2 regions of the Mesorhizobium sp. RCAM 06353 genome follow, and region 2 is predicted to be linked to the other one. Evidence: predicted binding sites of a transcription regulator. Region 2 holds the regulator's gene; the other holds the start of a gene.
The links. The regulator LexA, encoded in region 2, represses DNA repair genes until DNA is damaged. The targets are predictions, from matches to a motif close to TGTTCNNNNTGTGTTCNG.

Region 1: AC56QX_RS04645 (DNA recombination protein RmuC) is a predicted target of LexA. The motif match lies at 1,386-1,403, and genes of this name have one in related genera.

What each region holds. Positions count from the first base shown of each region.
Region 1 covers NZ_CM185031.1:1,017,129-1,020,532, forward strand. The annotation lists gene AC56QX_RS04640 (class I SAM-dependent methyltransferase) at 1-68, shown strand, start outside; gene AC56QX_RS04645 (DNA recombination protein RmuC) at 82-1,353, opposite strand; gene def (peptide deformylase) at 1,457-1,987, shown strand; gene fmt (methionyl-tRNA formyltransferase) at 1,994-2,947, shown strand; gene AC56QX_RS04660 (GNAT family N-acetyltransferase) at 2,944-3,404, shown strand, end outside.
Region 2 covers NZ_CM185031.1:4,764,819-4,768,222, reverse strand. The annotation lists gene AC56QX_RS22950 (GntR family transcriptional regulator) at 1-695, shown strand, start outside; gene lexA (transcriptional repressor LexA) at 1,074-1,811, shown strand; gene AC56QX_RS22940 (ComEC/Rec2 family competence protein) at 1,805-3,404, opposite strand, start outside.

The DNA.
Region 1 (3,404 bases), 3.4 Mb from region 2:
CGGCCAGACATGGCAGCGGCGCGGTCGCCGCAAAAATCCAGGCACATGTCATCGTGGCTGTAGCCTAGGCAGTTAGCTGTTTCAGTCGTCGCCTTCGACGACCCGCAGCCTGAGCTGCCCGGTCTTTGAATCGGCAACACGCGGGCCGGGTTCGAGTTTCGCGGCCGGTGCCCGTGACGGTGTCTCCGCTGCGGCATCGCCATCGGGCTGCACGCCGAACTCCAGCGCCTCGATCTTCTGGCCGCGCTTGGTCACCTTCGATGTCGAGACAAGGATGTCGTCGATGTCCTTGGCCGATTGACCGAAATGGACCTGCAGCTTGCGCACGCGCTCATCGACACGCGCGACATCCTCCATAAGCCGGATCACCTCGCCCTGGATCAGGTGCGCCTGTTCGCGCATGCGGGCATCCTTGAGGATCGCCTGGATGACCTGGATCGACAGCATCAGCAGCGACGGCGAGACGATGACGATGCGGGCGCGGTGTGCCTTGTGGACGATTGCCTCGAAATTCTCGTGGATCTCGGCGAAGACCGATTCCGACGGCACGAACATGAAGGCGGTGTCCTGCGTCTCGCCCTGGATCAGATATTTCTCCGAGATATCGCGGACATGGATCTCGATGTCGCGGCGGAATGCCTGCGAGGCGACCTTCTGCAGGTCGGCTCCATCGGTAGCGCGGATGGCATTCCACGCCTCCAGTGGGAACTTGGCATCAATGGCCAGCGACGGCGCGCCGTTCGGCATCTTGACCAGGCAATCCGGCCGGCTGCCATTCGACAGGGTCGCCTGGAATTCGTAAGCGCCCATCGGCAGGCCGTCGGCGACAATCGCCTCCATGCGTGACTGACCGAAGGCGCCGCGCGTCTGCTTGTTGGAGAGGATGGCCTGCAACTGCACGACCTGGCCGGCAAGCGACTGGATGTTGCCTTGCGCGACATCGATGATCGCCAGCCGCTCCTGCAGTTTGGCCAGGCTCTCATGCGTGGATTTGGTCTGCTCGGTCATGGTCTGGCCGAGGCGGCCGGTCATGGCGTCGAGCCGCTGGCCGATCGACTGCGTCAGCTCGGCCTGGCGCGCGCCGAACACTTCGGCGATGGCGCCCATGCGGCCCTGCATTTCGGCCTGGCTTTGCAATATGCCGGCCATCCGTGCCTCGGCGTCACGGGCAAGGTCGGCGGCTTCCGCGGCTGCGACCGCGCGCGCCTTGGCCGACCGCCACAGCGCGATGACCAGCGCCACGAACAGGCCGAGAAACAGCAAGGCGCCGAAGGCCAGCGCATGGCCGAGCGTGATTGTCGAGGCGCCAAGCCGTGCGATGGGCTGCGAAAGGATGCTACTCAGATCATTCATGTGGACAGCATAGCCGATTCGGCTTGATCGCACAGATCAAAACAAGAACACGGCTTGGATGTCCCGGTTGACGCTTTTCGCTGGACGTCTTACGTGGGACGCCATGCCGATCAAGCCGCTTATCATCCTTCCCGATCCCATCCTGCGCCAGCTTTCCAAGCCGGTGGAGCGCGTCGACGCGCCTTTGCGCAAACTGGCCGACGACATGCTGGCGACCATGTATGACGCGCCCGGCATCGGGCTGGCGGCGATCCAGATCGGCGAGCCACTGCGCATGCTGGTGATCGACCTCGCCAAGGAAGACGAAACGCCGGCGCCGCATGTCTTCATCAACCCGGAAATCCTGGAAAGCGCCGAGGCGCGCTCCGTCTACGAGGAAGGCTGTCTGTCGATCCCCGACTATTACGCCGAGGTCGAACGCCCGGTTTCGGTGCGGGTGAAGTATCTCGACCGCGACGGCAAGCTGCAGGAGATGGAGGCCGAGGGCCTGATGGCGACCTGCCTGCAGCATGAGATCGACCATCTCAACGGCGTGCTGTTCATCGACCACATCTCGAAGCTCAAGCGCGACATGGTGGTGAAGAAATTCAAGAAGCTCGCCAAGGACAAGGCGCCGGGCAAGCTGGTGGGATAGGGGAAAATGCCCCTTCGCGTCATCTTCATGGGCACGCCGGAGTTTTCGGTGCCGACGCTGCGTGCCATCGCCGAGGCCGGACATGAGATTTCCGCCGTCTACACGCAGCCGCCGCGCGCCGCCGGCCGGCGCGGGCTGGAGCTGACGCCGTCGCCGGTACAGCGCGAGGCCGACCGGCTGGGCATCGAGGTGCGGACGCCAACATCCCTCAAGGGCGAAGCCGAGCAAGCCGCTTTCAGCGCCCTGGGAGCCGATATCGCCGTGGTCGTCGCCTATGGTTTGCTGCTGCCGAAGGCTGTTCTCGACGCACCCCGGCTTGGCTGCATCAACGGCCATGCGTCACTTCTGCCACGCTGGCGCGGTGCCGCCCCCATCCAGCGCGCCATCATGGCTGGAGACCCGGAAAGCGGCATGATGGTGATGCGCATGGAAGAGGGCCTGGACACCGGACCGGTGGGATTGCTTGAAAAATGCGCCATCGAACCCGATATGACAGCCGGCGATCTGCATGATCGGTTGATGAGCGTCGGTGCTGCCCTGATGGTGAAAGCGCTGGCGCGACTGGAAAGGAACACTCTGACATTTACCGCGCAAGCGGCGGAAGGGGTGACTTACGCCAGAAAAATCGATAAATCCGAGACGCATGTGGATTGGACGCGGCCTGCTGCCGTGGTCCATAACCATCTTCGTGGCCTGTCGCCCTTTCCCGGCGCCTGGTCCGAAATTGACATTGGCGGCCGCATGGAACGGCTGAAACTGCTTCGCTCGACGCTGTCCGAAGGCCTGTCGCTTTCGGAAGATTTGGGCGAGTCGGGAGGAATTCTCGATGACCGGCTGACGGTCGCCTGCGGGGCAGGCGCGGTCAGGTTGGTCGAAGTTCAACGTGCGGGCGGAAAGCCCGCCGCCGCGTCGGAATTCCTGCGCGGAGCCAAGATCGTAAAAGGAATGAAGTTCTCATGAGCATGATGTCGATACGCGCGGCGACACCGCGGGATCGCGAGGCCATTCGCCTCGTCGAGGAACACGCTTTCGGCCAGCAGGCGGAGGCCGGGCTGGTCGACGCACTGGTGACCGGCGGCGACGCCGTCGTCGAACTGGTGGCGGAAGAAGACGGCCAGGTGGTCGGCCACATCCTGTTTTCGCGGCTGTTCGTCAGCAATGGCGGCAAGAGCTTTGCGGCCGTGGCGCTGGCGCCGCTGGCGGTGGAGCCTTCGTTTCATGGCAGCGGCATTGGCGGCGCGCTGATCCGCGAGGCGCATATCCGTCTCAGGGACGCCGGCGAGGCGCTGGCCGTGGTTCTGGGCGACCCGGCCTATTACGGCCGTTTCGGCTACAGCCATGCGCTGGCTGAAAAGTTCGAGAGCGAATACCAAGGCGAGGCGCTGCAGGCGCTGGCCTGGGGCGACGCTCCTGAGGC
Region 2 (3,404 bases):
GGCCTGGCGCGCCGCTCAAGCTCAGCGCGCTGCGCAACAGCTATGGCATTGGCTGGACACCGTTGCGTGAAGCGCTGTCGCGACTGGAGGCGGAGCGCCTGGTGACTTCCATCAGCAATCGTGGCTTTGCCGTCGCCCCGGTTTCGCGCATCGAATTGGAAGACCTGTCGCGCGCCAGGTGTGTCGTCGAACTGCCACTGCTCCAGCAATCGATCGAGAAAGGTGGCCACGATTGGGAAAACGCCGTCGTCGCCGCGCATTACCGGTTGTCGCGTTGCAAGACTGCGGTCGACGATCCATCCGACGCAGTGGTCGACGAATGGGATGAAAAGCACGAGGCTTTCCACGCAGCCCTGCTCAGCGCGGCAGCATCGCCCTGGCTGCTGACTTTCCATTCCACGATCGCGGATCAGTTGCGTCGCCATCACCGTTTTCTCGTCCTGGCGCCAACGCTGCGGGCAGCCGCCGGCCTGCAGCATGGTTATGAGGAAGCCGTGGAAGCGTTGCGCCAGGCGGTCGCAATCGAACACCACACCGCGCTCATGGAAGCGGCGCTCGATCGCGACGTCGAGCGGGCAAAGGCACTGATGACGGCGCATATCGGCTACACGCTGCATGTCTATGTTCACAGCGAAGACAGCGGCACCAACACCTCCACCGCACGCGCCGGCAGCCTGAAATCGGTTTCCGGATGACGCTTGCGCGGCGTCCAGATCCCCGCGGCCTGTGTCCGCCCCGGAGCCAGTGATTGTTGGCGTTTTGATTTCGTTTCGTTCCGCCGGAAATGGCTCTATAAGCCATACAAATCCACCTCGCGAACGCCTTTGAAACGCCTGGTGCCAAAGCGCATCCAGGGGTAGGCCACAGGCTATTAACCAAAACGATTTCAATGCGCACGCCAGCGGCGGAGGTGGTCGATTGCCGTACGCAGCCAGGGGCAAAAAATTTCAGACATCTTAACAAATTCACTAAACTTTAAACGGTTGCAGAACACAACTGGAACAGATAGTGTTTGTTCTGGGTTTGTTTTTCGATTCTGGTTCAGACCTTTTGTTCAAGCCTTGGGGGCTGCCATGCTGACGCGTAAGCAACATGAACTCTTGATGTTCATTCATGAACGGCTGAAGGAAAGCGGCATTCCGCCCTCCTTCGACGAGATGAAGGAAGCGCTCGATCTCGCCTCCAAGTCAGGGATCCATCGCCTGATCACGGCGCTGGAGGAACGCGGTTTCATCCGCCGGCTGCCCAACCGTGCACGCGCGCTGGAAGTGCTGCGGCTGCCGGATTCGATAGCGCCCGGCCTCAACGCGGCAAAGAAATTCTCGCCAAGCGTCATCCAGGGCAGCCTCGGTCAGGGCGGCCTTGGCCGTCAGATCAAGCCGGCATCGTCGCGTTTGCCCGCGGCCGGCAATGACGACGATGTGGTTTCCGCCGTGTCGATCCCGGTGATGGGGCGTATCGCCGCCGGTGTGCCGATCGATGCCATCCAGCATCAGACGCATTCTATCTCGGTGCCGCCGGACATGATCATGGGTGGTGAGCACTATGCGCTGGAGGTCAAGGGCGACTCGATGATCGAGGCCGGCATCTTCGATGGCGATACCGTCATCATCCGCAACGCCGATACCGCCCAGCCTGGCGAGATCATCGTGGCGCTCGTGGATGAAGAGGAAGCGACGCTGAAGCGGTTTCGCCGCAAGGGTGCCTCGATCGCGCTTGAAGCCGCCAATCCGGCCTACGAGACGCGTATTTTCGGCCCCGACAGGGTCAAGGTACAAGGCAAGCTCGTCGGGCTGATCCGGCGCTACTGAGCAGGAGCGGCCGGCTTTTCGGGTTTGCGCCAGGGCAACAGCCCTCTCGCCTCACGTGAATATTTGCGCTGCGCATGCCAGGGCCGATACGGGCCATCCACCGCGAAGCTGACGATTGGCGGACCGGTCGCTGATTGGCGGTCGAAGAAGACAGCAGCACTGCCCTTGCGTGCGAGCTGCCGTTTGGTGACGACGAGAACAAGCGGATTGTGACAGGCGTCATAGCCCGTCGCGTCATTGACGACGATCAGGTCTGCGAAACCGCAGGCCTTCCATGTGTCCTTGCGATCTTCGACATACGCGATGATCGCGCCGGACGGGTGCCGGGCGAGACAGACGCCGTCCGTGCAATAGAACGGTGCTCCCGGCGGCAGGTTGACCGCATCGGCAATGTCGAATTGTCCCTCCGCCTTGTTGAACATCTCCGGCACGACGATGGTTTCGGAAGTCAGCGCGCGTTTCCAATTGTCGACGGTGAACTCGTTCGGGCGAGCCCGGCTGACCGCGAGTTCGCCGCCACCGATCGGCAGCGCGACCAGCCGCGCATCTTCCGAGATCAGCACATCCGGCGTGCGTGTAGCCGACACCGTCAACAGGCCGGCAAGCGCGAATGGCAGCGCTGCGAGCCGCAGCCAGGTCGTCGCCATCGTCGCGATAACCAGGGCGACGGTCACCAGCAGGACGGATTGCTGCGAGATCAGCCCGACCGCATCGACTGGAGAGCGTTCCGAAATCCACGCCGATATGGCGATCATCGCCGTCAGACCCTTGCCCATCAGGTAAAGGGATGGTGCATCCAATCCGAACGGCATCAGCAACGCGCTGGCAACGGCCAGGAACATCACGACCGACACGATCGGCATAACGGCTAGGTTGGCGAACAGGCTGAGCGGCGACACCCGCTGGAAATGCCAGATGGCAAACAGCGCCGTGGCGCAGCCGGCGATGATGGAGGTCATGGCCAATCCGCCCGTCGCCAGCAGAAATTTTCGCGTGAGAAAGCTCGGCAGGGATCGCTTTGGCGGTGGCGGTCTTGTCTTTCCCGCATGGTGATCCGCCCAACCGGCATAGGCGCCAACCAATGCCGCGGTCGCGGCGAACGACATCTGGAAGCTCGGGCCGACCACTTCGTGCGGCGACACCACGATGACGGCGATCGCCGAGATCGCCAGATTGCGCATGGTCAGCGCCGCGCGATCGAACAGGACGGCAATCAGCATCACCGCCAGCATGATGAAGCTGCGCTCGGCGGCAACGACGACGCCGGAAATGACGAGATAGGCGGCGATCGAGACCAGTGCTGCGGCAGCAGCGTATTTCTTCACCGGCCGCCGCGCGGAAAAATCCGGAAACAGCGCGAAGGCGCCGCGCAGCAGACCCATAATGGTGCCGGCGACAAGCGCCATATGCAGCCCGGAAATCGAGATGATGTGATAGATGCCGGTGCGCCGCATCGCTTCGTTGATGTCGTCGGGAATGCCCGCGCGGACACCAACGATCAGCGCTGCCGCGATCTCGCCTTCAGCACCGCCGACCGTGGCCCTGATATGGTCGGCGATCGCTTCGCGGGCGTTTTCAATCCCGGAGAAAAGC